4 regions of the Gallalistipes aquisgranensis genome follow, and region 2 is predicted to be linked to each of the others. Evidence: riboswitches for the same ligand, from Rfam matches in the RefSeq annotation. Region 2 holds a riboswitch; each other region holds the start of a gene.

What was found. Region 2 has a riboswitch for cobalamin ahead of INF32_RS09800 (DUF5074 domain-containing protein). Riboswitches for the same ligand answer to the same signal wherever they lie in the genome.
Region 1: linked by a shared signal. The riboswitch ahead of INF32_RS04320 (YncE family protein) and the one ahead of INF32_RS09800 (DUF5074 domain-containing protein) in region 2 are both predicted to bind cobalamin.
Region 3: linked by a shared signal. The riboswitch ahead of nrdD (anaerobic ribonucleoside-triphosphate reductase) and the one ahead of INF32_RS09800 (DUF5074 domain-containing protein) in region 2 are both predicted to bind cobalamin.
Region 4: linked by a shared signal. The riboswitch ahead of INF32_RS04335 (DUF5074 domain-containing protein) and the one ahead of INF32_RS09800 (DUF5074 domain-containing protein) in region 2 are both predicted to bind cobalamin.

What each region holds. Positions count from the first base shown of each region.
Region 1 covers NZ_JADCJY010000001.1:1,116,179-1,123,887, reverse strand. Annotated here, with positions in the region: gene INF32_RS04325 (TonB-dependent receptor) at 1-1,986, opposite strand, end outside; gene INF32_RS04320 (YncE family protein) at 1,992-3,107, opposite strand; cobalamin riboswitch at 3,304-3,512, opposite strand; gene INF32_RS04315 (putative transporter) at 3,664-5,337, shown strand; gene INF32_RS04310 (low molecular weight protein-tyrosine-phosphatase) at 5,342-5,833, shown strand; gene INF32_RS04305 (nuclear transport factor 2 family protein) at 5,840-6,268, shown strand; gene INF32_RS04300 (hypothetical protein) at 6,381-6,623, opposite strand; gene feoB (ferrous iron transport protein B) at 6,630-7,709, opposite strand, start outside.
Region 2 covers NZ_JADCJY010000002.1:105,432-113,140, reverse strand. Annotated here, with positions in the region: gene INF32_RS09815 (DNA alkylation repair protein) at 1-340, opposite strand, end outside; gene INF32_RS09810 (MATE family efflux transporter) at 509-1,870, shown strand; gene INF32_RS09805 (cytidylate kinase-like family protein) at 1,893-2,489, shown strand; cobalamin riboswitch at 2,536-2,735, shown strand; gene INF32_RS09800 (DUF5074 domain-containing protein) at 2,888-4,105, shown strand; gene gpmA (2,3-diphosphoglycerate-dependent phosphoglycerate mutase) at 4,331-5,080, opposite strand; gene INF32_RS09790 (2-hydroxyacid dehydrogenase) at 5,085-6,092, opposite strand; gene INF32_RS09785 (class I fructose-bisphosphate aldolase) at 6,221-7,279, opposite strand; gene INF32_RS09780 (HdeD family acid-resistance protein) at 7,554-7,709, shown strand, end outside.
Region 3 covers NZ_JADCJY010000001.1:2,060,203-2,067,911, reverse strand. Annotated here, with positions in the region: gene pssA (CDP-diacylglycerol--serine O-phosphatidyltransferase) at 1-68, shown strand, start outside; gene INF32_RS08365 (putative porin) at 145-2,229, shown strand; gene INF32_RS08360 (MltF family protein) at 2,268-3,638, shown strand; gene INF32_RS08355 (HAD family hydrolase) at 3,790-4,482, opposite strand; gene INF32_RS08350 (YqaA family protein) at 4,493-4,942, opposite strand; cobalamin riboswitch at 5,072-5,263, shown strand; gene nrdD (anaerobic ribonucleoside-triphosphate reductase) at 5,436-7,538, shown strand; gene nrdG (anaerobic ribonucleoside-triphosphate reductase activating protein) at 7,609-7,709, shown strand, end outside.
Region 4 covers NZ_JADCJY010000001.1:1,124,540-1,132,248, forward strand. Annotated here, with positions in the region: gene INF32_RS04330 (Ig-like domain-containing protein) at 1-1,312, opposite strand, end outside; gene INF32_RS04335 (DUF5074 domain-containing protein) at 1,392-2,774, opposite strand; cobalamin riboswitch at 2,883-3,115, opposite strand; gene INF32_RS04340 (aldo/keto reductase) at 3,164-4,573, opposite strand; gene INF32_RS04345 (4Fe-4S binding protein) at 4,587-6,092, opposite strand; tRNA gene INF32_RS04350 (tRNA-Glu) at 6,279-6,350, opposite strand; gene INF32_RS04355 (outer membrane beta-barrel protein) at 6,504-7,136, opposite strand; gene INF32_RS04360 (DUF4136 domain-containing protein) at 7,171-7,709, opposite strand, start outside.

The DNA of each region.
Region 1 (7,709 bases), on a different contig from region 2:
CGATTCGTACTCTTCGTTGAAAAGGTTGTAAATGCAGAACTTCAGGGAGAGGTCCGCTATTTTGAAACGAAGTCCTTTTTCGAGATACACGTCGCTCATGTAATAGGAACCGAGCCGGTAAACCGATCCGGGATCGTTGCTCGAGGTGGTGAACCGTTCGCTGTAATAGTTGTATTTGTAGGTCAGCGAATAGCCTTTCCAACTCAGCCGTCCGGTCACGGTAGAGGAGTACTCGGGGACATAGACGAGTTGTTTTCCCACAGCCTGGTCGTTTTCTCCCATCGGGGTCCCGTGGTTGACGGAACGGGTGCGGGCCCAGCTCGCATCCATGTAGAGCGCCCACTGGCGGCCCAGTTCGACATTCATCTTGCCTCGCAGCTCTACACCGTAGCTGTGCACCTTGCGGACGTTGATCGGCGACCAGTAGCCCTTGAACGTGGGCAGCCACAGAATCCAGTCGTTTATGTGCGAATTGTAGACCGTCCCTTCGCCCTGGAGTTGGAATCCTTTTTCTCGGATGCCGAACTCGATGCCGCCTTCGTACGTATATCCCTTTTCCGTGCGGAGCGTGTCGTTGCCTCCCGGCTGGAAGTAGAGGTCGTTCATGGTGGGGTAACGGTAATTACGGGCCACCGATCCTTTCAATATCACATTGTACCGCGGCCATAGCACAATGTCCAGGAAGCCGGCCGGAATCAAGGGCGTCATGCGGTCGCCGTAGCTCTCCTCGCGCAGGTCGATTCCGAAACCGATACGCGGATGGGGGCGGTATTTGGCGCTGACGAGCATCGAGGCTTCGAGCCGCATCGTATCGTAGTTTTTCTTCTCCAGCGCATAGATGTATTTGTCCCGGCTGTCCACGGCATGGTAGTTGGCTGAAAGCGCAGCCGTCAGAGCGATCTTTTCCGACGGATAGTAACCGGCTGAAAAGTTCAGAAACCCCGTGTGGACCACGCTTTGCGAATGAACCTGTTCTACGGCCACCGTTCCGCCCTCTTCGTTGACCGATCCGTGACTGTGGTACACCATATTGGAGTAGGTGTATCCCGCCTTGGCCCCCAACCGGAGTTTTTCTCCCAGACGCTCCCATCCTACGACCGCGCGCAGCGTAGCCTCGTCCTGTTTGTTGCTCGAGCGGTCCTCCTCCTGATAGTTCACGTTGAGGGCGGGGATGCCCCGGTTGGAGTCCATGAACCAGACTGCGGCACTCAGTTTGTTGCGCGGGTCGAGGGTGTAATACAATTCCTGCATGATGTGCAGGTCGCGGAACGAACAGTTTTTATTGTGCTCTACGGGGTGGGTTTTCAGGTCGTCGTTCAGTTTGTTGTAATTCGTGTATTCGAAATCATTGTCGGAGAGGGCATAGGATACCCTGGTCGAACTTTGCAGCTTCCTGTTTCCGTAGCTGAGCCGCAGGAATTCGTCGTAGGTGTCGAAACTGCTGATCCCTTGAATGAAGTTCAGCCCGAACCCTTCTTCGCCTGCCGGACGGGTTCCCAGCACGATGGCTCCGCCCAATCCGCCTCCGGCCACGTCGACCGATCCGGCTCCGTGCAACAGGCTGGCGTCGTCGATGAAATAGGAGGGGATCAGGGAAAAGTCTACCATGCCAAGCATCGGAGAGTTGATCTTCATGCCGTTCCACAGAACCTGCGTATGCGAGGGTGAGGTCCCCCGGAACGAGGCGGTAGCCATGGCTCCCCGACCGTAACTCTTGATGAAGATCGGTGTATTCTGGGCCAGTACCTCCGCCAGGCTGTGGACTACATTCTGCCGCAGGGCGACGGTATCGAGAACCGTTTTGGTGGCTCCGATTTCCGACAGCTTCTGTTTCGTGGAGACGGATACTTCTTCGATCCGGATGGTCCGCACCGGGCGGTCCGCCTCCTTCTTTTCCTGTTTCTGTCCGTAGGCGCCGTGTAGCGCGCCCAAGAGAAGCACTGCTGTCACTCCTCCCCGAAAAATATCGTGTTCCGATAGTCTCATGGCCCTTAATAGTTAAAACAGAATGCTCCCGGAATGACCCCGACCTGGAATTTGTCGAGGAGTTCTCCCCTGGCCGAGTAACGGTAGATCACTCCCGGCTGTACGTAATCTATGGCGTCGGCCACGTAAACTTCCGACGTGTGCGGATCTACGGTGAGCCCGTACCAGTGGTTCGTACTGGTGTTCGTCAGGAACGGTTCGTCGGGCAGATCGTCCGCTCCGACGCTCATTTTCCAGATGTGGTCGCGGGATTCCGTCTTTCCGTTTACGGTTTCCTGCCGGCTTCGGATAAAGAAAATGGAGTCACGGGCTTCGTTCATGCAGATTTCCGATCCGCGGTCTCCCATTTCGAACTTGAACACCTTTTCCACCCGGCGGGTCTCCGCATCCACCCGATACAGTCCCGGGGCCTCTTGCCCGTAAGGACTGCCGGCATATCCTCCGTCGGTGATCGTCCAGAGCTTGTCGTGTTTGTCGATGACCAGCGAGGTCGGTTGTTTGCCGACTTCGATGTAATCGACCGCCGTGTCGGTTTCCGTGTCGATAATCAGGATTTTGTTGTCGTACGACCAGCAGTTGGTGAATACAAAGTTTTTGTACTGTACCATCTGTTCGGTAGAGGGTGTCGTCTTGCCCGGAATGTCGGTCCTGATCCGTTTGACGATCTCCATCGTCTTCGGGTTGAATACCGTGATGGCGAAGGCGTAAAGATCGGTCACATAAGCTTTCTCGTCGTTCACGAAATGGATGTAGCGGGGCGAGATGAGGCCCTTGAGCATATTGACGATCTTGAACGTCTTGAGGTCTATGACGAAAATCACGCTCGAATTGTTCACCACCACGTACCCCAGTCCGTCCCGGACGACCATCGACTGGGCCACGTCGCCGAGTTTGATCCCGTTCGCACGGATGAAGACGTTGTTCTCCACTTGCTTTTTACCTATGTCGTAGTAGGAGAGGGTGGCCGTCCCGTACATGAAATTGCCTTCATTGGTGATGAACAGACCCGGGGAGTCGTCTGCGGACAGTCGTTCGACGGGGCGTTCCCCGTAGTCCATACATGCGGCCAGTACCGAGGTGAAAACGGCCAGTGCCAGCAATTTTGTCAATCTGTTTTTCATCGGTATGCGATTGTTGATTCTCCGTGGTGTTTGAAATGCGGCATTTCCGCCGGGAAAGAGAGCCGGCGGGTCCGGGGAAGATGTGCGGTTTCCCTGGCAGAACAGCTTGCGGCAGGTTCCGGGGACATGACGGGCAAAGCCCTTGCAAAATGATTGGTACGAATCAGGTTCATCTTTGTCTTATCGCTGAGACACAATCTGAATATGTTGCAGGGCAGGTCTTCTGACTTATCCCTTCCGCGACGCCTTCCCGACCTTGGGGCCAGTGGCAAAGATTGTCCGGAATTGCCCCGTGCGGGGCGGAGATTCACAGCAGCAGGAACTGTCGCCGATTCTCACGGCATTCCCTTTTAACCGGCCGCAGGGCAATGCCCCCGTCGCCGGACCTTGCGCCGGCAAAGATAGTCAAAATCGGACAAATTGTACCGTCCGTCCGCTCAATTTTACTTCGTGGCGGGACCGTATGTTTTTTAGTTCTTTCGTTTTGTGTATCTTTGCAGGCGTTTTGCCCGGAATTTGAGAGGAAGGGCGTTGCTAAACTAAAACTGTCTGCGTGATGGAATGGCTTAATTCTTTGATTTTCGGGGAGGGAATCGCCCATTCGGTGCTGATTCTGTCCGCCGTGATCGCCGTGGGGGTATTTCTGGGAAAGGTGAAGGTGGCCGGCATTTCGCTGGGTGTCACCTGGATTCTCTTCGTAGGAATCATTTTCAGCCATTTCGGGATGCGGATGGACCCCCATACGCTCCATTTCATCCGTGAATTCGGTTTGATACTGTTCGTCTATTCGATCGGGTTGCAGGTGGGGCCCGGCTTTTTCTCTTCGTTCAAAAAAGGAGGTATCCGGCTCAATATGCTCGCTTCGGCGATCGTCCTGTTGGGCGTGGCTACCGCATACGCGCTTCACCTGGCTACCGGTATCGGAATCACCACGATGGTCGGTATCCTCTCCGGTGCCGTCACCAATACGCCCGGTCTCGGTGCCGCCCAGCAGACTTTCACCGACATGACGGGCGGCAGCGACGAGACCATCGCTCTGGGGTATGCCGTAGCCTATCCGTTGGGTGTGGTGGGAATTATCCTCGCGATCATTTTTATCCGCTGGCTGTTCCGCATCCGCTTCGAGGAGGAGAACAAGGCGTTGGCCGAAAACGACGAACGTGCGGCCAAAGAGGCGGAACTCGCTTCCGTGCTGATCGTCAATCCGCTGATCGACGGACAGAAGGTCGTGGACGTGAAACATTCCATCAACCGGCCGTTCGTCGTTTCCCGGGTGTTGAGGCGCGACGGACGGATCGAGATCGTGAATGCCGAAACGGTGCTCCGTGAAGGGGACAAGGTGCTGGTCGTGGCTTCGGCTGAGCATATGCGGCCCATTATAAATCTGGTCGGTAAACGGATCGAAATGAGCCATAAGGATTGGGAAGAACTCGATTCCCAGTTCATTTCCAGGCGGATCATCATTACCAAGCCCGAACTCAACGGCAAGCGGATCGGAGACCTGAAACTGCGCAAAGGGTTCGGCGTGACAGTGACCCGTGTCAACCGGGCCGGAGTCGATCTGATCGCCCGTCATGATCTGCAGCTCCAGATGGGCGACCGGCTGACGGTCGTGGGCAGCGAAATGGCGATCAAGGATATTACCCGCCTGTTGGGCAATTCGATGCTGCGGCTGCGCGAACCCAATCTGATACCTATTTTCATCGGAATCTGCCTGGGGGTGTTGCTGGGCAGTATCCCGTTCGTGTTCCCCGGTGTGCCGCAGCCGATCAAACTGGGGCTGGCCGGAGGGCCTTTGGTGGTTTCGATTCTTATCAGCCGCTTCGGGCCCCATTACAAGCTGGTTACCTATACGACGATGAGTGCCAATCTGATGCTGCGTGAAATCGGCATATCGCTCTTCTTGGCCTGCGTGGGGCTCGGTGCCGGAGACGGATTTGTCCGGACGATCGTGTATGAGGGAGGGTATCACTGGATCGGATACGGTTTTGTCATCACCGTAGTCCCGATTCTGCTTGTGGCCGTATTCGCCCGTAAGGTGTATAAGACCAATTATTATACGTTGATGGGGCTGATTGCCGGCAGTATGACCGACCCTCCCGCGCTGGCCTATTCGAACGCCTTGGCGGGGAACGACATGCCGGCCGTGAGTTATGCCACGGTCTATCCGCTTACGATGTTCCTGCGGGTGCTGACGGCCCAGCTGCTCATCATTTTCTCCGTCGGATAGCCTTATGGAAAAAATAAAGATATTGTTTGTTTGCCTTGGCAATATCTGCCGTTCTCCGGCTGCCGAGGAGATCATGCGTCAGCTGGTGAAGCGGGAGGGATTGTCTTCACGGATCGAAGTCGACTCGGCGGGAACCTATGGCGGGCATGCGGGCGATCTGCCCGATCCACGCATGAGACGGGCCGCACGGGCTCGCGGCTATGAATTGGCGAGTCGTTCGAGGCGGATCACGGAAGACGATTTTCGGGAATTCGACCTGATCGTGGTGATGGATGATTCGAATTACGAGCGGGCTTATCGGTTGGCCCCCTCTCCGGAAGAAGCGGATAAGATTCGGCGGATGACAGCTTTCTGCCGGTGTCATCAGGCCACTTATGTCCCCGATCCCTATTACGAAGGTGCCCGCGGTTTCGAACTCGTACTGGATTTATTGGAAGACGCCTGCTCGGGTTTGCTGGAAGATCTGAAAAACGGGATGCTGCGGTTGAAGCGTTAAAAAGTTATGGATGCGGAAAGAAGGGAGCGTATCGTCTGCCGGTGGTTCGATATGTGGGTGAAGGGAACCGATACGGGAATCGCGGAGATTTTTTCTCCGGATGTCCATTATATCGAGAGTTGGGGGCCGGAGTACCGGGGCGCCGGCGAAGTCAAACGGTGGTTTGACGAGTGGAACACGCGGGGACGCGTTGTTGCCTGGAATATCGGGCGATATATGCATGGAGAGGACCGCACGGTTGTGGAATGGTTCTTCGAAAGCCGGATGAACGACGGAGGCGGCGATATGTTCGACGGCGTTTCGCTTGTCGGGTGGACGCCCGAAGGTAAAATCGGGTTTTTGAAAGAGTTCGGTTGCAATGTCGACCGCTATGACCCTTACGGAGACGGTGACGAAAAGCCCCGATTCCGTTCCGGAAAAATACTATGGTTTTAAAGCGGGCCGTTTCCCGGACGGGATGTTGGCCTTTTTTGCAAGAGGACATTCTGTCCGAATTCGGGGCCGGGCGCGATGGTGACTGCAGGCTTTCCCAGAATGACAAAGACTGTCAATGACATCCGCAGCCGCAGGAACATCCTCCTGCGCGATTGTCTTTCCGCCGTTTTCTTTCTCCTTTTTCTTCCAGGCATTTTTCCTGTTTGCGGCGGAACAGATCACGAGTTTCGCAACCGGCACATCCTGCGCAAGGATCGAAATCCCCCTTTTTCCGCAGAAAGAGTTTGGCTATCCGTCGAATGATTTCCAGGATGACCAGCCCGATGATGATGTATACGATGATGTCCTGTACCATATCTTTTCAGATAAACAGACTACCGATCTGATAAACCAGGAATGCCACGAGCCAGGCGATAAGCGTGTTGTAGAGGATCGAGAACAGAGCCCATTTCCAACTGCCCGTTTCGTTGGCAATAGCCACCAGTGCGGCGATGCACGGGAAATAGAGCAGGACGAATACCAGAAATGCCAGGGCCGAAAGAGGCGTGAGATCGGGAACCCCTGTCTGAGGATTGGGTGCGGTCAGTTTTTCTGACAAGGCTCCGGTGTCTTCCGGGTCGCTTTCCGCATAGAGGACGCCGAGTGTGCTGACTACCAGTTCTTTGGCAGCAGCTCCCGACAACAGGGCGATACTTACTTTCCAGTTGAAGCCCAGCGGTTCCACGACCGGTTCGCAGAACTGCCCGATACGGCCGAGATAGGAGTTTTTCTGTTGCTCCAGCGTTTCGAGCGTCTGGAGGTCGGTCGACGTCACTCCCTCCGCGATGGCTTCGCTTTGTACGTCCCTGGGCAGTATCTCCTCTTTCGGCCTCGGAAAGTAGCTCAGGAACCAAATGAAGATCGAAGCGACGAGAATGATGCCGCCCATTTTGCGCAGATATTGGGCGGCCTTGTCCCACATGTGCTGGAGGGTGGCTTTGCCCGAAGGGAGCCGGTAGGGCGGTAGCTCCATGACGAACGGCGTCTCGTCCTTTTTGAAGAGGAATTTGCGCATCAACTTGGCCGTCACGATGGCCACCAGAATACCCAGCAGATAGAGCCCCATGAAGACGAGACTGGCATGCTTCGGAAAGAATGTACCCACCAGCAGGATATAGATGGGAAGCCGTGCACTGCATGACATGAACGGATTGATCAGGATGGTGATCAGCCGGCTGCTGTGACTTTCGATCGTCCGCGAAGCCATGATGGCGGGGACGTTGCAGCCGAAGCCCATGATCAGCGGGATGAACGACTTGCCGTGCAGGCCGATCCTGTGCATGATCTTGTCCATGATGAACGCGGCCCGGGCCATGTAGCCCGAATCTTCCATGAACGAAATGAAGAAGTATAGAATCAGTATGTTGGGCAGGAAAACGATCACGCCGCCCACGCCGCCCAG
Region 2 (7,709 bases):
GGGGTGTGTGGCGGAACAGATTCGTGCAGCACTGGTCGCAGATGTCCCACGAGTCGAAACCGGCACTCCATGAGTCGATCAACTCCGGTGTCGTGAGGGACGGGTCGGCCACCATCGGGGCGAGCAGGCGGCATTCGTGCCACGGTTCGTTCCACAGGGCCAGTGCCAGGGGGTGGTCGGGGCGGTATTCGCGGGCGATGGAGCGCAGCACGGGAATCGGAATACCGAGCGCGTGTTCGGTGGAAATGGCGTAGCGTTTCATCTTTCGGGCTGCGGCCGGATCGGCCAGAGCCAGGAGTCTGCCGACGATCTGCCGGGCGGAGGTTTCGGATGCCGTCATGTCATTTTTTGTTTTCCGGAGGGGATGTGGCTTTCCGTCGTTAGGGGATCGGGCACTCCGGTGTATGGAAGGCAAAAATAGCGATTCCGGAAAAATTATGGAAGGCCGTTTTTCGGATTCCCGCCTATTTTTGCGAACTTTGCGGCGAGAATATAAGAGAAAAGATCTATGCCGAATGAAAACAGCCCGTTAGTATTGGGTACGGAGAAAATTTCGAAACTGTTGCTGCATTACGCCATCCCCGCCATCATTGCGATGACCTCCGCATCGCTCTATAACATTATCGACAGCATTTTCATCGGTCACGGTGTCGGTCCGCTGGGAATCGCGGGGCTGGCCATCGCCCTGCCCTTGATGAACCTCGCTTCGGCCTTCGGCTCGATGGTGGGTATCGGAGCCTCGTCGCTGATGTCCATCAAATTGGGACAGAACGATATGAAAAGTGCCCATTCCATTCTGGGCAACGTGGTGCTGCTCAACACGATCGTCGGTCTCTCCTTTACGGCCGTGACCCTCACGTTCCTCGACCCGATCCTCTACTTTTTCGGGGCCAGCGAAGTGACCATCCCCTATGCCCGCGATTTCATGCGGATCATCCTGGCCGGAAACGTCGTAACGCACATCTACCTCGGACTGAACGACATGCTCCGCGCTTCGGGCTATCCGACCAAGGCGATGTTCGTCATGCTGACCGCCGTGGTCTGCAACTGCATCTTCAATCCCCTGCTGATCTTCGGCTTCGGGTGGGGTATCCAGGGATCGGCCACGGCCACCGTGATCGCCCAGACCGTGGCCATGAGCATCGAACTGCACCATTTCTCCTGCCGGAAGAGTTTCATCCATTTCCAGCGCAGCATTTTCCGGCTGAAAGCGAAGATCGTTCGGGGTATTCTGTCGATCGGCCTGGCGCCGTTCCTGCTCAACGTGTGCGCCAGCATCGTGGTGATCTTCATCAACAATGCGCTGAAGAACAACGGCGGCGACCTCTATATCGGGGCCTACGGCATCGTCAACCGCGTGGTGCTCCTGTTCGTGATGGTCGTGGCCGGTCTGAACCTGGGCATGCAGCCGATCGTTGGGTACAACTACGGGGCCCGCAAGTACGACCGTGTGAAGCGGACCCTGCGGCAAGGTATTCTGGTGGCTACCTGTGTGACGACGGCCGGATTTCTGTTGAGCCATATCTTCCCCGTGCAGATTTCGATGCTCTTCACCACCAACGAGGAGCTGCTGGCCGTGGCCGAACAGGGGTTGAAGGTGGTGACGATCGTCTTTCCGCTGGTCGGGTTCCAGATCGTGACCTCCAGTTTCTTCCAGTCGATCGGCAAGGCGCAGAAGGCCATTTTCCTGTCGCTGACCCGTCAGATGCTTTTCCTGATTCCGCTGCTGGCGATCCTGCCCTCGCATCTGGGCAGCCTCGGGGTTTGGGTGAGCATGCCGATCGCCGATACGATGGCCGTGATTCTGGCCGCGGTTTTGCTGACCCGCCAGATGAAGAAGTTCCGCGAGGAGGAGGCCCTGCAATTATAGAATACCCTCTAAAACAGAAGTTATGGATCAGAAATTCGTCATTACCGTGGGTCGCCAGTTCGGAAGCGGCGGCCGCGTGATCGGCCGGCGTCTGGCCGAAATGCTGGGGATCACCTATTACGACAAGGAACTGATGAAGGAGGCCGCCCGCGAGAGCGGACTTTGCAGCGAATTTTTCGACCGGGCGGACGAACGGGCCCCGACGACCTTCATGCATGCGCTTTCTATGGGTTTCGGATACGACGGCATTCTCTCCAACGAGAACATCTTCCGTTTCCAGTCGGAGACGATCCGCCGGGTGGCCGAACGCGAGTCGTGCGTGATCGTCGGCCGGTGTGCGGATTATATCCTGCGCGACCACCCGCTCTGTTTCAGCGTGTTCGTGCACGCTCCGACGGAGGTGCGCGTGGCCACGGTCATGCAGCGGAACGGGCTGCCGGAGCGCCAGGCCGCCGAACTGATTGCCAAGACAGACAAGAGCCGGGCCGCCTATTATGATTTTTACACGGACAAGAAGTGGGGCGATGCGGCTTCCTACCACTTCTCGATCGACTCGTCCCTGCTGGGCATGGAGGAGACGGCCGGGTTCATCCGGATGCTGGTGGAAAAGAAGCTCTGATCCGAAAAAAACGGCCCGGTTTTTTGCAAATTGAAATAAAAACTCCATTTTTGCACTCCGTATCGGTTCCCGTAACAAGGGGATTAAAAGGGAACGCCGTGAAAGTCGGCGACAGTTCCCGCTGCTGTGAGTCTCGCCCGGAGGTCGTCTCCGGGATGTGCTTTCAGGAATACAGCCACTGGTTTTTGCCGGGAAGGCCCTGGAAGCGAGACGAGTCAGAAGACCTGCCGGTATCGAGGATTTTACATTCCTACGGAGAATGGGATGGAATCGGCCGCTTCTGCCGCCGCATTTGTCTGAACGATTCGTCGTGTATTGTGAAATCCGGTTTGATAAGGACGTAAACCAAATTTCGATACGCGATGAAGAAACTGGACTTTTTTAGCAGATTTTGTTTGATGGCTGCCGTTCTTGTGTCGGTGGCAGGATGTGAAAAGCACGGGACCGAATGGCCGGAGGAAGAGCCGGAAAAACCCGTGAAAGAGGGGGTGTATGTCCTGATGGAGGGAAATGCCAATGCCTCCCAGAACGGGGAGATGTATTTCATCGCACCGAACTCCACGGCGTTCCCCACCTTTGCGACCGATGGGGATATTTACGAGAAATCGAATCCGGGACACAAAGCGGGGAGCTATCTTGAAGATATGTATATCTATGATGGCAGGATGTATCTGGTCTCCCAGAAAGGAACCGATAACGGCGGGGACGGCCAGATCGTGATTCTGAATGCGGAGACGCTGAAAATCGAAGACGTTATCGAAACGGTCAATCTGGGTGCGCTGGACAATCATCCTCAGCATATCGCGGTGGTGAACGATAAGATATACATCCAGTATGCCGTCTCCGATATGGAAACACATTCGGGAATCCGGGTGTTCGATCTGAAAACCAAAAAGATGGCTTCTTCCGATATTGAGGGAACCTACGGGGAATTCTCCAAATCGGGGGCGGCCAAGGCCCGCATGCTCGTCAGCCGTGGCTATGTGTATGCCTCGTGCGGGGAGAGCCTCGTGATTATTGACCCGGCGACGGATCGGGTCGTCAAACGGATCACTTTCGAAGGCCGCCAGGTGAAGGATGTGGTCAAAGGCCGGGATGCGAACCTGTATCTGGCTGTTTCCGGTACTTTCGAGGTGTCAGGTTCGGGGTGGACCGCCACTTATACCTACACTTCCAAATCCAAAATCGTCAAGATGGATCATTCCGGAAATATACTGTCCGAGAAGGAGATAGATGTGTACTTCCCGGTTATGACCTATACACCCAATGTTTCCATGTGCGCCAGTCTTACAGAGGATGCTCTCTATTTCTCGGGGGGATACGACGATGATTATTATGCAACGGACAGTTTCTGCCGTTATGATTATACGACGGGCACCCTGACGAAAACGAGTATTTCGGAGACGACGGAAAATGTCAACGGGCTGATGGGTTATATGGCTGTCGATCCGTGGACGAATCGTCTGATCGTGCCCATTCAGGGCAATGTACTCGCCTCCTACGATGCTTCTACCTGCGAATTGGCCGAGTACGACAAAGCCAATAAGACCCCCGTACCGTTCTGTGCGGGAGTTTACAGTACGAAGCAGTTCGAGGCGACCTGGCTGGCCAGATAGCCGCCTTGTCCGCTGTTCGGTCGGGTAGGTATGATCCGTGTCCGGAAACCGTTTTTCCCTGTCCGGGTGTCGTTTCGGCAGGAGCCGGCTGAGAGAGGGATGTAGTTATTTGCCATAATAACCCGCCTTGTCTCCTGAGGGAATGTCCCCGGCGGGGAGAAAGACCGGTTGCCCGGAACGGAAAAAGGCGCTCCATCGGAGCGCCTTTTCTTATGGCAGCAGGGGCTATTTGCTACCCTTGGCCTGGTTGGCCACGGCTTCCATCAGTTTGCGTATCTCTTCCGGGTCGCCCAGAAAATAGTCCTTGACCGGTCGCAGGTCGTCGTCGAATTCGAAGACGTAAGGGACCGCCGTAGGCAGATTCAGACTCACGATGTCGTGGTCGGATATCTGTTTCAGATGCTTGATAATGCCCCGCAGGCTGTTGCCGTGGGCGACCACCAGCAATTGGTCGGCCGTTCGCAGCGAGGGGAGGATCGTCTCCTTCCAGTAGGGAAGACACCGTTTGATCGTCTCCTTGAGCGATTCCGTCAGGGGAAGTTCTCCGGGCGGGACGTTCCGGTACCGGATGTCGAACCGGGGATTGCGCGGATCGTCCCCGCCGAGGGCCGGAGCTGGAATGTCGTAGCTGCGGCGCCACAGGAGCACTTGTTCATCGCCGTATTCGGCTGCGGTTTCGGCCTTGTTCAGTCCTTGCAGGGCTCCGTAGTGCTTTTCGTTGAGCCTCCAGTCCTTTTCGACCGGAATCCAGTCGAGGTTCATCCGGTCGAGCACGTTGTCGAGGGTCTTCACGGCGCGCTTGAGATAGGAGGTGAAAGCCCTGTCGAAGACGAGGCCCGCCTCCTGCATCAGGTCGCCTGCCCGGAGCGCCTCTTTCACGCCCTGTTCGGTCAGGTCCACGTCGGTCCATCCCGTAAAGCGGTTCTCGAGGTTCCACTGGCTCTGTCCGTGTCTGAGTAGTACGATCTTTTTCATCTTTCTATGGTTTTTCGTTGCGTTTCACTTCGTTTTCCAGCGGTTTCCCGGCGGCGAAATCCGCCACGTTCCGGAGGGTCGTCCGCGCGATGTTGTGCAGCGCTTCGGCCGTGAAGAAACCCTGGTGGGAGGTCACGATCACGTTGTTGAACGAGAGAAGCCGCGCCAGTACGTCGTCGTCGATGATCTTGTCCGACTGGTCTTCGTAGAAGTATTCGGCCTCTTCCTCGTAGACGTCGAGCCCGGCCGCCCCGATCTTCTTCTCCTTCAGCCCTTCGATCAGGGCCGGGGTGTGGATCAGCCGGCCCCGACCGGTATTGATGAGAATCACGCCGTCCTTCATCCGGGCGATCGACCGCTCGTTAATCATGTAACGGGTCGATTCCGTCAGCGGACAATGGAGCGAGATGATGTCCGAGCGGCGGTAGAGATCGTCGAGGGAGGTGTACAGCACGTGGTTGTTGAGGGCGTATTCCGCATCGGGATAGGGGTCGTAGGCGATGACGTTCATGCCGAAACCCTGCAGAATGCGGATCAGCACCCGGGCGATCCGGCCCGTGCCGACGATTCCCGCCGTGCGGCCGTACAGGTCGAACCCGAGCAGCCCGTGCAGCGAGAAGTTGCCGTCCCGCGTGCGCCAGTAGGCCCGGTGTATCTTGCGGTTCAGCGACAGCATCAGGGCCACGGCGTGCTCCGCTACGGCATGGGGCGAGTAAGCGGGTACACGGACCACGGTCAGGCCGTTTTCTGCGGCTGCCTGCAGGTCTACGTTGTTGAACCCGGCGCATCGCAGGGCCAGCAGCCGGACACCCTGGTCGGCCAGCGCCCGGATCGCTCCGGCATCGGCCGTGTCGTTCACGAAGATGCAGGCCGCCTCGTCGCCGCGGGCCAGGATGGCGCTGTCCGCGTTGAGGTGGCTTTTGTGGTAGTGGATGTCGAATTCGTATTCCTGGTTGACGGCGTCGAACGATTCGCGGTCGTAGGGCTTGGTTCCGAAAAAGGCGATTTTCATGTCGGTTCGCATTTGGGCCGGCCCGAAGGACGGGTTCGATATGATAACGTGTCGGTTGCTGAAAGTAATATGCACGGGATAAATTTTTACGATTTTTTACACTGGCCCTGCCTGTCCGGTCTTCCGGGTCAGGCCAGAGTGATTTCCGGGTCGAGGTAGACGTCCTGGATGGCGTTGAGCAGTTCGATTCCCTCTTTCATCGGTTTCTGGAAAGCCTTGCGGCCGCTGATAAGGCCCATGCCGCCGGCCCGTTTGTTGACAATGGCCGTGACGACGGCATCCTTCAGGTCGGATGCTCCGTGCGATTCGCCGCCCGAGTTGATGAGACCCACGCGCCCCATGTAGCCGTTGGCCACCTGGTAGCGGCACAGGTCGATCGGATGCGGCGATGCCAGCGCGGTATACATGCGGTCGTCCGTCTTGCCGAAGTGCAGGGCGGTAAATCCCCCGTTGCCTTCGGGCAGTTTCTGCTTGACGATGTCGGCCTGGATCGTGGCGCCCAGATGGTCGGCCTGCCCCGTCAGATCGGCAGCGGCGTGGTAGTCCACCCCGTCCTTTTTGAAATCGGCGTTACGCAGGTAGCACCAGAGGATTGTGGCCATGCCCCGCTCGTGGGCGTAGGCGAATGCTTCCGAAATCTCGACGATCTGCCGGCGGCTCTCGGCCGACCCGAAGTAGATGGTGGCCCCGATGGCGGCGGCACCCATGTTCCATGCTTCGTCCACCGTGCCGAAGAGGATCTGGTCGTAGCGGTTGGGATAGCTCAGCAGCTCGTTGTGGTTGATCTTGACGATGAAGGGGATTTTGTGGGCGTAGCGGCGGGCGACCGCGCCCAGTACGCCGAACGTCGAGGCGACGGCGTTGCATCCGCCCTCGATGGCCAGCCGGACGATGTTTTCCGGGTCGAAATAGAGAGGATTGGGCGCGAACGAGGCGCCTGCCGTGTGTTCGATGCCCTGATCGACGGGCAGGATCGAGACATATCCCGTTCCGCCCAGCCGCCCGTGGTCGAGGATGCGGCGCAGGGACACGAGCGCGGGAATACTGCGGTCGGTGGGGACCCACAGCTCGTCGACAGTCTGTGGCGAGGGAGCGTGGATCAGCGATTTGTCGATCGTCTTGCAGGTATGTCCCAGGTAATATTCCCGGTCGGCTCCCAGCAGTTCTTTGATGTCTTTCGTTTTCATGCGGTTCGTTTTTTTGTGTTCGTTTCTGCCGGATATAGAAACATCTTTAGTGCCAATCTGTTGTGTTCTGCCGGATTTTTCCGGGAAAGGTCTCTCCGTGTGATGGGGAGGCGACATGCCGTCACTTTCGGCGGAAGACGGTTCCGGTTCTGTCCGGACGTCTGCCTCCGGGTGACAGATCGTCCGTTTTTCCGCACACGTTCCGGACCGGCATACGGTTTAGCCCGGTTTTTGCGGTAAGAGGGAATAGATTGATTTTTAAAATTGTGAAATTATGAACAGTTATTTTGTCTCCCGATGGGAAAAATCGAAAGAGGCCGTTCGCTACTGGTGGCTGATGCTGCTGCTCGGGATCGCGCTCTTTATCGTGGGAATCGTCATTTTCGCCTATCCGGCGGCGAGTTATCTCGGCATGTCCGTCCTGTTCGGT
Region 3 (7,709 bases), on a different contig from region 2:
TCATCATCATGGCCTACATCCTGGTGTCGCTGGTGCGCAATATCGTGATGTCATTGCGCAGAGGATGAGGGGTTTGGGCGGACCGGGGCGGGGTTCCGATATTTTTATTATCTTTGCGGCGGATTTTTGATGAAAAAAAGGGGTATGCGAAGAGGTCTGCGGCTGTGGAGCCGGGTTCTGCTTTTCGGAACGATTCTTGCCGGGTTTTACCCGGCCGGGCTCGTCGCACAGCAACCCCAGGACGGCATCACGGGCGGATACGGCTCTCCGGGCGTGGGAAATGCCAATCCGTTTCTCGTGGAGGACCCGAACAATCCCGGTGCGCCGGCGAACCAGACGGGAAGCGACTCGACCAAGAAAAAGATACGCAAACCGCTCGAATCCTATTTCTTCGACGACTCTACGCGCAAGAGACCTAATTTCGCATGGAACGTGGACCTTTCCCGCAATAGAATCCGGATGGTGGACATCGACACGATGCTCAATCAGTTCCAGGTGGATTTCCCTTTCCTGCGGGACGGCGTGGGCAGCGCCTATCTGGGCAATCTGGGCGGTGCGGCCATCCCTCTGAACTACTTCCGGCGGCCGGACGACTATAATTTCGCCTTCGCCAGCGCCTACGAATCCTATTTCTATTCGCCGGAGAACGCTCCGTTCTACAACGTGAAGAAACCTTTCACGCATCTCTCCTATTTCTGGGCCGGACAGAAAAAGCGGCAGGAAGAGCGGCTGGAGCTGACCCATGCCCAGAGTATCTCTCCTTCGTCGGGGTTCAACGTCAACTACAAGAGCCGGGGTACGCGGGGTATCTACACGTGGCAGAAGGCCCGCGACAAGAACCTGTCGATGGCCTTTTCCCACACGGGTAAAAAATACTCGGCACACGGGGGGTATATCTACAATTCGGTGGACGTGCAGGAGAACGGCGGCGTACAGAACGACCGGGACATTACCGACACCGTGTTCGAAATGTCGGAGAATATCCCCATCCGGCTGTCCGATGCGCGCAACAAATTGAAAAACAATATTTTCTATGCCGTACAGTCGTACGGTATCCCGCTTCGGAAGCTGACCGAGGAGGACTTTTCGATCGCGGGCCGTTCCTCTATTTTTGTCGGCCATTCGATCGTGTACAGCCGCTTTTACAAGAAATACACCGACACCAAAGAGGGCAGCGGGGACTATTACGAGAACTGGTACATCAATTCCGCCGCCTCGCGCGACTCCATTTTCGAGTCGCTGCTCTCCAACAAGATTTTCGTGCAGATACAGCCCTGGGACCGGGACGCGGTGGTGGGAACCATCGACGCCGGGGTGGGGCTGGACAACCATCATTACTACCAGTTCAATATGGACCAGTATCTCACGGGCAACACCGAAGGCGTGAACCGGAACAGTTTCTACGTCTACGGGTCGATCGCGGGCAAGCTGAAAAAGTATCTGGACTGGGGCGCCGACCTCACCTACCACCCGCTCGGGTGCCAGAGCCAGGACCTGAGTCTGGGCGGGGAGTTGTCGGTCAGCGCGTTTATCAAGGACCATCCCATCACTCTGTCCGGCCGTTTCCGGTACGAACGCCGTTCGCCGGATTACTGGGCGGAGAATTACTACTCGAACCACTACATTTGGTCGAACTCCTTTGCCAAGGAGAATGAGACCCGGTTCGACGTTACGCTGCAGATTCCCTACATAGGGTTGTCGGCGGGGCTTTGGCAGAGCGTCATCGGAAACAAAATCTACTACGATGCCAACTCCATGCCCGCCCAGGCCGACGGAAGCGTGAGCGTCACGGGCCTGTATGCTCAAAAGGATTTCCGCGCCGGCGGATTTCACTTCAACAACAGGGTATTGCTGCAATGGAGCACGTCACAGGAAGTCATCCCGGTGCCGCTGGCCAGTGCCTACCTCTCCTATTTCTTCGAATTCAACGTGGTGAAGAACGTACTGCGCATGCAGATCGGTCTCGACGGACGGTATAACACGAAGTACTATGCCTTCGGTTACAATCCGGCGCTGGCCAAGTTCTACAACCAGAGGGAAAAGGAGCTGGGGAACTATCCGATGGTCGATGCGTTCGCCAACGCCAAGTGGAAACGCATGCGTATCTTTCTGAAGTTCCAGCACGTCAACGAGGACCTGATCGGAGGCCGCAACTATTTTCAGGTGCTGCACTATCCGCTCAACCAGCGGATTTTCAAGATCGGATTCTCGTGGGGTTTCTATGATTAGCTTCTGCGCGGCGGACGGCTGCCCGCTAAACATCTGTTATGTTTAAACGGAACGTATTTTTTTTAGTACCGGTTCTTTTTCTTTTTGTCTTTTCCGACTGCGGCCGCCGCGGAGGGCTGTCGTCCCTCCTGCAGGAGCGCGATACGCTGCGGGTGGCCATGGACGTGGACATGCCCGGCTATTTCGTGCTGGGCGGTGAGGGGTACGGCTACCAGTACGACCTGCTCGGGGCCTATGCCGATGAACTGGGCGTCGAACTGAAGGTGGTGCCGCAGAGCGCGCCCGATTCGTGCGCCCGGCTGCTGGCCGAAGGGAAAGCGGATATCGTGGCGACGCTCTCCTCGCATGTGGAAGGGAGCTGGAGCGCACGTGCGCTTCCCGTCTATACTACCTCTTACGTGATGCTGGCCCGCAAGGGGCTGGCCGCCGGATTCCGGGAGCGCGGCGGAGGGCTGACCGCACGTATGCTCGAAGGCCGCAGTCTGATGGTACCCGACGTTTTCCGGAAGACGGACGATTACGGGATGCTGCTCGATTCGCTTCGGGGCAGCAACGTGTTTCTCTCTTCGCGCAACAGTTTCGACCTGATGGAGGAGCTCGGCGACGGGAAATACGATCTGCTGATCTGCGAAAAGAGCGAGGCGCAGCTCGGCTGTGCTCTGGTACGCAACATCGAACAGGTCTGTGCCTTTCCCGGCACGGTCTCCATGAGTGTCGTGCTCGGGGGGGAAGGTGCGGGGCTGAAGAGACACTTCGCCGCATGGTTGGAGCGGTACCGCAACGGAGAGGAGTATGCCATGCTCAACGAACTCTATTTCGAGAGGGGTATCGTGGGGCAGTTCATCGGCGACGGACGCCGGGTGCCGGGCGGTATTTCGGCGTGGGACGACCTGATCCGCAGCGTGGCGCAGGAGGAGGGGTACGACTGGCGCCTGCTCTCGGCCATCGCCTACAACGAATCGCGGTTCAATGCCTATATCGTATCCCGGCGAGGCGCGCGGGGACTGATGCAGATCATGCCGGTCGTGGCGCGCCAGTTCGGTGTGCACGAGAGCGAAATCATGAAACCGGAGATCAACGTGCGGCTGGCCGCGCGTTTGCTGGGCAAGATCGAGCGGACGCTGAAACTGCCGGAGCGGATGCCTTTCGAGGACCGCATGAGCCTGATCCTGGCCTGTTACAACGGAGGAATCGGCCACGTGATGGATGCCCGGGGACTGGCCGCCAAATACGGAGGCGATCCGAATTCATGGGCCGACGTGTCGTTTTTCCTGCGGTGCAAGGCCGATCCCGCCTATCTGGAGGACGAGGTGGTGCGGCACGGCCGGTTCACGGGGAGCGGCGAGACGCTCGCTTTCGTGGACCGGGTGATGGGCAAGTACCGGAGCTATTGCCGGGTGGTGAACTGACCGCCGGAACCGGAGATATGGAGAAGGAGGGGAGCGGCGAAACGCTCCCCTCCTTCCGTATTTTCCCGTTTCGGGATGCAGGGTGCCGCAGGCGGATTGCCGGAAGAAGGGAATGACCGGCGGAACGGGCCGTTTTGCGGTCCGGCACCTGTCAGAAAAGACCGGCGAGCTCTTCGAAACGGCTCAGTTGCCGCAGATGCGGATGTTCGATCGGTTCCGCCTTTTCGTGTTCCCAGGTCACTTCGAAAGGAATGTATACGGCATAGCCGCCCAGCGCGAGTACGGGCCGGATGTCCGACCGGAGGGAGTTGCCGACCATGACGAACCGGTCCGGAGACACGCCCAGCCTTGCCATCAGGCGGGCATACTCCTTCTCCCCCTTGTCGGACATCACCTCCGTGTGTTCGAAGCAGTCTGCCAGACCCGAACGTTCCAGTTTGCTCTCCTGGTCGAGCAGGTCGCCTTTGGTGGCGACGACGAGCCGGTAGCGGTTTCTCTCCTTCAGCTTCTCCAGCGTTTCCCGTACGCCCTCCAGCGGAAGGATCGGGATGCGGAGCAGCGACTTGCCCCATTCGACGATCTGTGCGGTCTCCCGGGCCGTCAGACGCTCGCCCGCGATCTGCACCGCCGTTTCGAGCATGGAGATCGTGAAGGCTTTGGCTCCGTAGCCCAGCAGCTCCATGTTGGCGGTTTCCGTTCGGTAGAGGGCGGCCGAGATGCGTTCGGGTGCATCGTATTTCGCCAACAGACCGATATACCGGTTCTCCGTATCCCGGAAATGCGGTTCGTTGCTCCAGAGCGTATCGTCGGCGTCGAATGCGATGACTTCTGCGTGGTTTATCATATCGTTCGGGTTATTGATCGGGCCATATCCAGTAGTAGAGGGCGGCCCAGGCCACGAATCGGGCTCCTTTTCCGATCAGCATGAAGAGGGCCGTCCTTTTGAAATCCGTCTTGTAGAATCCCAGCGCCACGGCCATTACGTCGCCCACCAGCGGCAGCCACGTCATCAGGGCCAGCCAGCTGCCCCAGCGGTCCACACGGGATTTCTGCCGTTCCAGCGTCTCTTGTTTGACCTTCAGCCACCGTTCGATCCACTCCCAGCGGCCGAGCCATCCGAGCCAGTAGGAGGTGAGCCCTCCCAGCCAGTTGCCCGCAGTGGCCACGGGAATGGCGATGAAGGGATTGCCCCCGGCGGCCAGCAGACCCACCAGCATCACGTCGGACGAAAAAGGGATAACCGTCGCGGCCAGAAAGGCCCCGACGAACAGCCCCGTATATCCCAGATTCATCAGCCACTCCATGCTTGCCGGTCGTTCGGTGTGCGTTCGGTCGCGCCCCCAAAAATAAGCATTTCTTCCGGAATGGGCGGATTGTTGATAAAAAGATGATAGTTTTCTCCGTGCGGCAGGAACAATGGTTCCGAATATGTCTACTTTTACACTGTTTCCGGTGGCGGGGTTACGGCCCCGTCCCGCAAGAGGGAACACCGTGCGAATCGGTGACAGTACCCGCTGCTGTAATTCTCGACGAGCCCGGGGCAGGATGCCACTGCAATGTTTTTGTGGGAAGGCGCCCCGGGGGAGGAGATGAGTCAGAAGACCTGCCGGAAATGCCAGCGATAGATCCTGCTTTCGGGAGTTAGGGCGACAGGAGAGACCGGAACGGCGGCGCGTGCCGCGTGTCTGGGTTCCGGGTGTTTCCGATCCTTTTCCCGCTGGGGATTTTCGCAGGGACGCCGCGGCGGAGTCGTCCGCCGGGAGAACGCATGTGGAACCTTTAAAACGAATGAAAACGATGAACGGATCGGAATTTACGATCGTGAAGCGGGACGGGACGCGGGAGCCCTTCTCGATGGACAAGATCACGGCGGCGATCGCCAAGGCTTTCCGCTCGGTGGGCAAGGAACCCTCCGAGGCGGTGCTCGAAAAACTGACTTCCAGTCTCTACATCTGTGCGGGGACCACCGTGGAGGAGATACAGAACCAGGTGGAGCTGGCCCTGATGAGCCACGGGTATTACGGGGTGGCCAAGTCCTTTATCATCTACCGCCAGCAGCACCTCGAAGACCGGGAGGTGCGCGACAAGCTGGCTTTCCTGATCGACTACTGCGAGGCCGAGAATCCGGCCACGGGCAGCAAGTACGACGCCAACGCCAACGTCGAGAACAAGAACATCGCCACGCTGATCGGCGAACTGCCCAAGTCGAACTTCATCCGCCTGAACCGCCGGCTGCTCTGCGACCGGATCAAGCAGATGTACGGCAAGGCGACGGCCGACCGTTACCTTGAACTGCTCGACGGTCATTTCATCTACAAGAACGACGAGACGAGCATGGCCAACTACTGTGCCAGCATCACCATGTACCCGTGGCTGATCGGCGGCACGGCCTCGATCGGGGGCAACTCCACGAAACCGACCAATCTCAAGTCGTTCTGCGGCGGTTTCGTCAATATGGTCTTCATCGTGAGCAGCATGCTCAGCGGGGCCTGCGCCACGCCGGAGTTCCTGATGTACCTCGACTATTTTATCCGGCAGGAGTACGGCGACGACTACATAGCCGATACTGACCGCGTGGTCGATCTTTCGCTCCGGCAGAGGACGCTGGACAAGGTGATTACCGACTGTTTCGAACAGATCGTCTATTCGATCAACCAGCCTACGGGGGCCCGGAATTTCCAGGCCGTTTTCTGGAACATAGCCTATTACGACCGGTTCTATTTCGAGAGTCTTTTCGGCAACTTCTTCTTCCCGGACGGTTCGCGTCCCCGGTGGGAGACGCTCGACTGGCTGCAGCGCCGGTTCATGCGCTGGTTCAACGCCGAACGGACGAAAACGGTGCTGACCTTCCCCGTGGAGACCATGGCCCTGCTCTCGGAGAACGGGGATGTGAAGGACCGGGAATACGGCGATTTTACGGCGCAGATGTATGCGGAGGGCCACTCCTTCTTCACCTATATGAGCGACAACGCCGATTCGCTCAGCAGCTGCTGCCGCCTGCGCAACGAGATACAGGACAACGGGTTCAGTTACACGCTCGGTGCCGGAGGCGTCTCTACGGGGTCGAAAAGCGTGCTGACGATCAACCTGAACCGCTGTATCCAGTACGCCGTGCGGCAGGGAACGGACTACACCGTTTTCCTCTCGGAGGTGGTCGATCTGGTACACAAATTCCAGTTGGCCTACAACGAGAATCTGAAGGTGCTTCAGGGCAAGGGGATGCTTCCGCTGTTCGATGCCGGGTATATCAATATGGCCCGCCAGTATCTGACCGTCGGGGTGAACGGACTGGTCGAGGCAGCCGAATTTCTCGGGATTCCCATCAACGACAACGAACGCTACCGTTCCTTCGTGCAGGATGTGCTGGGGATTGTGGAGCGCTATAACAAGCAGTACCGCACGAAAGAGGTGCTCTTCAACTGCGAGATGATCCCGGCCGAGAACGTGGGGGTGAAGCATGCCAAGTGGGACCGGGAGGACGGTTATGCGGTGCCGCGCGACTGCTACAACAGCTATTTCTACGTGGTGGAGGACTCCTCGCTCAACGTGCTCGACCGTTTCCGGCTGCACGGCCGCCATTATGTGGAGCACCTGACCGGAGGATCGGCCCTGCACATGAACCTGGACGAGCATCTGAGCGCTCCGCAGTACCGCCAGCTGTTGCGGGTGGCCGCCCGCGAAGGGACGAACTATTTTACCTTCAACATTCCCAATACGGTCTGCAACGACTGTGGACATATCGACAAACGCTATCTGCAGGAGTGCCCCGTGTGTCACAGCCGCAATACGGACTATCTGACGCGCGTGATCGGTTATCTGAAGCGGGTGAGCAATTTCTCCCGGGCGCGCCAGAAGGAGGCGGCCCGCCGTCATTACGCGCACGGTTCGGAACAGGTGTGAAAACCGGCAGGAAAAGGGGCGGTCCGGACATGGGCCGTTCGCTTTTCCGGAACGGCAAACAGAAAAAGAGATGCTTAAATTCGTAAGTTACGATATCGTCTTTCAGGAGATACCGGACGAAGTGACGCTCGCGGTCAATATCTCGGGTTGTCCGAACGGTTGTCCGGGCTG
Region 4 (7,709 bases), on a different contig from region 2:
AGGTCGCCGTTCCCAACACAGCGGTACCCATGTTGATCCGGGAGATTTTGTTCTCCTGCCCGAGCAGATAGCAAAGTTTCGTATGGCTGAAATCGAGCTCTCCGATCTCGTTACGGGAACAGTTCAACCACCTCAGCTCCCGGGACTGCGTCAGATCGAGCACTTCGAGACCGTTGTCCTCGCACCAGAGCGTGTCGATCTCGGGACACATCGTAATGTCCAGCGCACCGATCGGATTGTTGCTGCACACCAGAGTAGTCAGTTTGGTGTTGTTGCTCACATCGAGCGAAGTCAGCTCGTTACGCAGGCAACGCAGGTTGCGGAGTTCCTTGTTGGCACTCAGATCCAACTGTTTGAAGGCACACATGTTGCCGTTGAAATACTCCAGTTTGGCATTGTTGCTCAGGTCGATTTCGCCGATGGAATTATACTTCTGAGTGGCCGTGCTCACGAAATAGGACGAGTACGAAACATCAAGGTAACGGAGCTCCGGGTTTTGCGACACATCGAGATGGTCGAACCTGTTGTAATCGGCCCTCAGCCGCTCCAGTTTCGGATTTTTCGTAACATCCAATTCGGTCAGTGCGTTCCCCCCGCACTCCAGCGTCCGCAAGTCCGGACAGTTGGTGACATCCAGTTCGGAAATACCGCTGTTGTAATTGCAGTTCAGTACCTCCAGCCTGGTATTCTTCGAAACGTCGAGCGAAGAGATGCCATTGTTGTAGCAGACCAGTTCGCGCAAATCGGGACAATTGGTGACATCCAGCGTCTTCAGGGAGTTGTATTCGCAGTACAACGTTTCGAGACCGGTGAAGAACTCGATCCCTTTCAGGGAGCTGAACCCTTTCATGGCAACGTTGAGATCGACGATCTTTTTCGCCTCCGAAGCCTGCAGCTTGCCATCCTCGTTCATGTCGTAGCTGAGCAGGATGAAGGTTTCGAACTTGCTGTCCTCGAAAACCACGATGGCATCGGGGTCTTCGCCCGGATTCACCACCTGCAGGGTACACTGGGCCGAAACGGAGGCATCGTTCTGCAATTTGGCCGTGATGACGGTCGTCCCGACGGAAAGAGCGGTTACCAGACCGCTTGCATTCACCGTGGCGATCGACGGGTCTCCGCTCTCCCACAGAATAGCTGCCGACAGGGCCACCTCCTGCGGAGTGACCGTCGCCGTCAACTGCTTGGTCTGCCCAACCGTAGCGACCACCTCGTCATCCATGGCGATAGTGACGTTCAGTTCCAGATCCTCTTTCTGGCAGCCGGAGAACAATACGACCGAACAAGCCAGTGCTGTAAAGATTTTTTTCATGGAATGATACATTTGATTATTAGTATTCACTTTTTCTTGCCGGGTTTGATAAACGCCTTCCTGTCGGGAGCGGGCGTCTCTACCGCAGATCGATCACCGAACCGGCGCTGTAACCGTTTCCATTACACAATTTCGCCGAAGTTCCGGTGCTCAAATCGAAACGATAGAAAGCATACGAATAAGAGCCGAATCCGCCAAAAACGGTTTTGCGGTCATAACTCAAATCGAGCGTACCGGCAGAACCGAGAGACTGACCGGTACTGATCATCGTCAACCTTTCCGCATTCAAATCGAACAGATAGACATTGGTTTTGGCTCCATACATAAATGAGTCCTTACCATAGAACAGCAACGCATTTTCACCGGGCAGATGACGCAGCCCCGAGCCGTCGGTGTACCCCATCGTATAAGCATTCAGCAGCGCACCCGACAACGGATACTCTTTTTCCACGGCAAAAGTCGTCCCGTTCAGACGAACGATCTTGCCGGAAGAACCGGCCACGGCACTCATGCCGCTGAACTCGGCTCCTACCGCCACATAGATCTCGCCCTCGTTTCCGACAGTGAGACCCACCACATGACGGTTCTCCCCGAAAGCAGCAGAAACAGGTGTCACCGCATCGGTCTCCGGATCGACGGTGTACAAGCCTTCTGAGGTTGCACCCAACACCTTATCGCCCAGGCGACACATCAACTCGGGAATGTTTTTGGGAACGACCACATGCCGGACCACTTTCCTTTCCGTCAGGTCCACGACCTGAAAGCCTCCGATGGTTGCACTCTGGGCACAGATGATATAGGCTTTCCGGTCGTCCACCTTAAAGGTTCTGTAAATAGTTCCGCAGGAGGGAAACGTCTCTTTGTCTCCGCTGTTTCCCTTCTCAATCACTTTTTTGGCCTTCAAAGTCTGGGGATCGGCAATGACCAGAGGGTTATCTCCTCCCACCGTAACGTACAGATCATTTCCATACAATGCGGCCCCCTGATTGGCCGAAACACCACTGATCCGTTTGTCGCTTTCGAACGTAGAATAATCCTCGTTCAAGACGGTAATTCCTCCTTCGCCTCCGATCGCCAGCAGTTTTCCCCTGTAAGGACCGTTCACATTGATCGTAAAGGAAGTGTCGGCCGTCGTAGCGTACCGGCTGTTGGTCAGCGACACGGTCAGTGTGTAAGCACCGGACCACTTCGTATCGGAAAACCGACAGGAATTGCCGCTGGCCGAGGTTATTTCCTCGCCGTCCAGCGTCCATTTGTAAGAATCGGCATCTTCAGCGCTGAGGGTGATCGTCACCGGATCGCTGTCCACATCGAGATTGATTCCATTCGCAAGGCTCTGCCCATCGGAAAAAGCGATGCCCGTGATTTTCGGGACGAGCGTCCCCTCTTCATTCCCGCCCTCGTCCTTGCCGCAGGATACGAACACGGCCAAGGCCAACGCACAACAGAAAAAATTCTTCATTTTGCTGTAAACTTTTAATTAATAAAAATTAAAAAACAATCAGATTTTACAGCAAGCCGAAGACAGGCATGGAAGTATGTTTTTCACAGCCACCCGTAAACCGCAGGTCTGTAAAATCCGATGCAGGCAGGTCTTCTGACTCGTTCCTGTTTTAAAGCCTTCCCGGCAACAGCAATACCAGTGGCGTAATTTTAAAACTTTTTGACCCTGCCGCAGGGATTTCCCGAACGGCAAGGCAGGAACATACAGCAGCGGAAACTGTTGCCGATTCGCACGGCATTCCCTTTTAATCGAGCCGTCTCCGAAGAGACGGTTATCGAACCATTGCTGGCGCAAAGGTAACATTTTGCGCCGAAATTATATACAACAAAACAAAAAAAGGCAGGTATTTAAAATACCCGCCCCTGTTTGAGGTCTTCCACGAACCGGTCGATGCGCTGCATCTGCCGGGGAATGTCGATTCCCTGCGGACAGTGCGGATTGCATTGCCCGCAACCGATACAGTGGTCGGCCTGCCGCAGACGGGGCACCGAACGGTCGTACCCCACTAGGAATATCCGGCGGGCCCGCCGGTAGTTGGCATCCTGCGACGAGGAAGGCATATTCCCCTCGTTGATACACTTGTTGAAGTGAAGTAGGATTCCCGGAATGTCCAGCCCGTAGGGACAGGGCATACAGTATTTGCAGTCGTTGCAAGGAATAGTCGGATAACGCAGCAGAGCCTGAGCCGTCTCTTCGAGAAAAGCCTTGTCGTCGTCGGTCAGCTCCTCGAGCGGCGAATAGGTGCGCAGATTGTCCTGCAAATGTTCCATATAGGTCATACCGCTCAGCACCGTCAGCACTCCCGGAAACGAACCGGCGAACCGGAAAGCCCACGAAGCGACGCTCGCCTCGGGCCGGCGCTGACGAAGTTTGGCCGCGATATGGTCGTGCACGTTCGAAAGCCGTCCGCCCAGAAGCGGCTCCATGATGACGGCCGGAATACCCCGTTTCGCCAACTCCCCGTAAAGATATTCGGCATCCGTATTGCGTGCGTTGACCTCCTTGGCATGTTTCCAGTCCACGTAGTTGAGCTGGATCTGCACGAAGTCCCATTTATACCGGTCGTGCTGCGACAGCAGGTAATCGAACACGCGGATATCCCCGTGATAGGAGAAACCGAGGTTGCGGATACGCCCGGCCTCACGTTCCGCCAGCAGAAAATCGAGCATTCCGTTCTCCTCGTAACGGGATCGGAACGCCCCCATTCCGTCGCCTCCCATACCGATTCCGTGAAGCAGATAATAGTCCAGATAGTTCACCTGAAGCTCTTTCATGGAGTTGCGGTACATGGCCATCGACGCTTCCCGGCTCCAGGTGCTCGGAGCGAAATTCGACAGTTTAGTGGCGATGAAATATTTTTCACGCGGATAACGGCTCAGAGCGATACCCGTAGCCCTTTCGGATCGTCCCTTGCAATAGGCCGGCGACGTGTCGAAATAGTTCACCCCGTGTCCGATGGCATAGTCCACCAACCGGTTGATCGTCTCCTGGTCGAGTTCGTCCGCACCGTCCTCTCCGCCGAGCGTCGGCCAGCGCATGCAGCCGTACCCTAAAAGCGACACCCGTTCCCCGGTTTTCGGATTGGTCCGGTAAGTCATCCGGTCGGTCGGGACCTCGCCCTGTACCGGCTGGCCACCCAATACGGGCGTGTTTTTCCCTCCGCAGCCGGCCAGCACCGCCGCCGAGGTGACCGCGGCTCCTGCTCCGATCCGGCGGAGAAATTCACGGCGATCTATCTTTTTGCCTTTCGTTTCCATAGTGATTTCAAATTTAGATCGTTCGGTGTTGTTCGTGCCCCTCCACATAGATGGCACTGAAGGGCCGGGCCGGGCAAAGGTTCTCGCAGGCACCGCAACCGATGCAGCGTTCGACGTTCACGGCCGGTATTTTCGGGGAGTTCTCCGCTTCGGGATCGGATGCGACCATCGTAATGGCTCCCGTGGGACAATGGCGGGCACAATTTCCGCACTCCACACCGTCCGTCAGCGGCACGCAATTCCGACTTATCCAGACGGCATGCCCGATCTGAACGGACGATTTCTCAGCCAGGTCGGTGAGGCGGATCGCATCCGTCGGACACACCTCCGCACATTTCCCGCACTCCGGACGGCAATAACCGCGTTCGTAGGACATTTCGGGCTGCATCAGGGTCTCCAGTCCGGCCGACGGTCTCAATACACCGGTAGGGCACACCGCAACGCAGAGCTGACAGCCCGTACAATGGGTTCGCATGTGGCGGAGCCCCTGGGCACCCGGCGGAACGATCGGGGTGGCACGGTTCGGAATCTGTTTGTCCAGGATAACGGCCAGGCCGCCATCCACTTTTTTCTCCTGAGCCCGGAGAGCTGCAGTACCGGCCAACAATCCCAAACCCGTAAGGAATCCCCTGCGGGCGGCATCCGTCTCCGACGTCTTCTCTCCGACTGCGGCGACTGGCTGCGGTTGCCGCTTCTTGAAACGGAAATCGTAACGGATAGCCCCGTGAGTACAGGTCTCAATGCAGTCCAGGCAGGTCACGCAGCGGCTGTAATCAATCCTATGGGCTTTGCCGTCGATACAGGAAGCCTTGCACGCACGGGAACACAAACCACAGGCATTACACCTCTGCGGGTCAATCTCCGGACGGAACAAGGAATAACGGGAAAGCAGTCCCAACACCGTACCTACCGGACAAATCGTATTGCAATAGGTCCGTCCCCCCCTCCAGGCCAAAAGGACCACCACGATGAACGTGACGGCCGCGATCAGAAAGGTGGGCAGGCTCTTTAGCCATACATCCGTCGTGTAAAAGGCGTAACTACCTGCTCGTTCGGCGAGATAGGCCAGCAGATTGTTGCCCCATCCGTACAGCGGGGCGAACAGGTTCTGCACGATACGCCCGTAAGCGCTGTACGGCGCGAGCAGGGCCACGAACGACCCGACACCCGCCGCCACGGCACACACGAAAAGTGCCAGCACCCCGTAACGCAGCCAGGATTTGGCCGGAGAGTAGGAAAAACGGTATTTCTTCCGTTTCCGGCGTCCGCTGATCCATGAAACGACATCCTGGAAAACACCCAGCGGACAGATCACCGAACAATACACACGGCCGAACAGCAGGGTCAGCACCGCCAGCAGGGCGACGACCCCGACATTGAGCGCCAGCACGGCCGGCAGAAACTGTATTTTCGCCAGCCACCCGAACCATGCATGAAACGTTCCCGTGAAGTCGAGAAACAGCAATGTGACGAACACGAAACAGACGAGAGCAAGGGTTATTCTTATTTTCCGCAACATAGATAGAAATTAGTGTGAACGTCCATATCCTTACATCGTTGCAAATATACCTAAAACTAGGTAAAAATTTGTACACGAATCACAGCTCATCTTACCAATATTACCGTTTTTCAGCGATTTTTTCCGTCCGGAAGGAGAGACCCGGCAAAACGAAGACACCCGATCATCCGATCGGGTGTCTTTCCGTACTCGATAGGGGAATCGAACCCCTATTTGCAGAATGAGAATCTGCCGTCCTAACCGTTAGACGAATCGAGCGATTAATTCGGTCGCAAAGATAGATAAAAAATATAAACCTGAAAAAAAATCGGCAAAAAAATACCCAACAAAATAGCAAGTCGCTGAATTACAAAAAAGTAGGGAGAAGCGAGTCCCCCTACCCTTTTGCAGATTCCAGCCCGGACAGTAACATCAGAACGAAACACCGATCCGGAAACCGAAGTTGTTCAGATCATCGATCGAATAGATCCAGAGGTTGTCATGATTGGATGCATAACTGTAATAGACTGCCACGTGGAACCCGAACCGGTTGGCCGGCGAGGGGAATATATTGACGCCGAGTTCCGGCGACAGATAGAATCCCCAGGTGTTCTCGTACGTCTTCAGAACGTAATAATAGGTGGAAATCCGGGTAAAATTGGGACCTATCTTCAAGCCCGCATAAGGCTGAAAAACGCTGTGCTTAAAGAAATTGTAGCGTCCGGAAACACCGAACGGCAGCTGGAACAGCGAATGTTGCTGGTCGGTGTTGACCGAAGAGTTGCGTCCCAGGTCCAGCGTCTGGCGGTCGATGTACTTGTTATTGGTGTGATAGGAAATGAATCCCCCGACCGTAATCGCAGGTGTGACGAAGGCGCCCCCTTCGAAGTTCATTCCCCAACCGGAGGATTTGTCGGCAAAACTCTTACCCAGCGGTACATTGTACTGCCAGTCGACGTTGAAGTAGCCGTCGGGAATGAGTTGGGCCTTCCCGGGCATAAAGGCGAGCACGAACAGTGCGGAGAGCAATGCCGTCTTAACGATCAGATATCTCATTGTTTTCATAATCATCGGATTTTTAGCTAAAGTAAACAATCGGTTATTTCTTCAGGTAGGGAGATTGCACAAACGCCTGATCGACAGCCTGCAAAGTCCGGTCCAGATTATAGCGGCCCGAGGAGCTGAGCAGTCCGCCGAGGAAAGCGTTCCACACCACAGGCAGCTTGTGACCGGCCCCCTGCTCCGCTTTCAGATCGACGGCTTCAGCCAGCATCGAACCGGAAGTGTAACCGTAATAGACGGCATAGGGATAATACCAGCCATACCAGTTACCCCAGTAACCCGGAGCCCAGTAATAGGGGTAATAATACCACCAGTAGGGAGAGTCGTACCCGACGTAATAGGTCACTTGTTTGACATAGCTAAGCTGGATACCCAGATCGGCCTGGTCTTTTTCCGTGACGCGCGTATAGCCGCGTCCGTCCATGCCGGCAACGAAGGCGTCGATGATCTCCTGAGCATCCTCGCCTTTCCAGTATTCGGCTTTGTTGCCGCTGCCGATCAGCAGGATGCTGTCGGGCAGCACATAGTTGGTAAAGGATGCGAAGTCCGCCTTGGCATCGTAGCTGGTGTAGACGA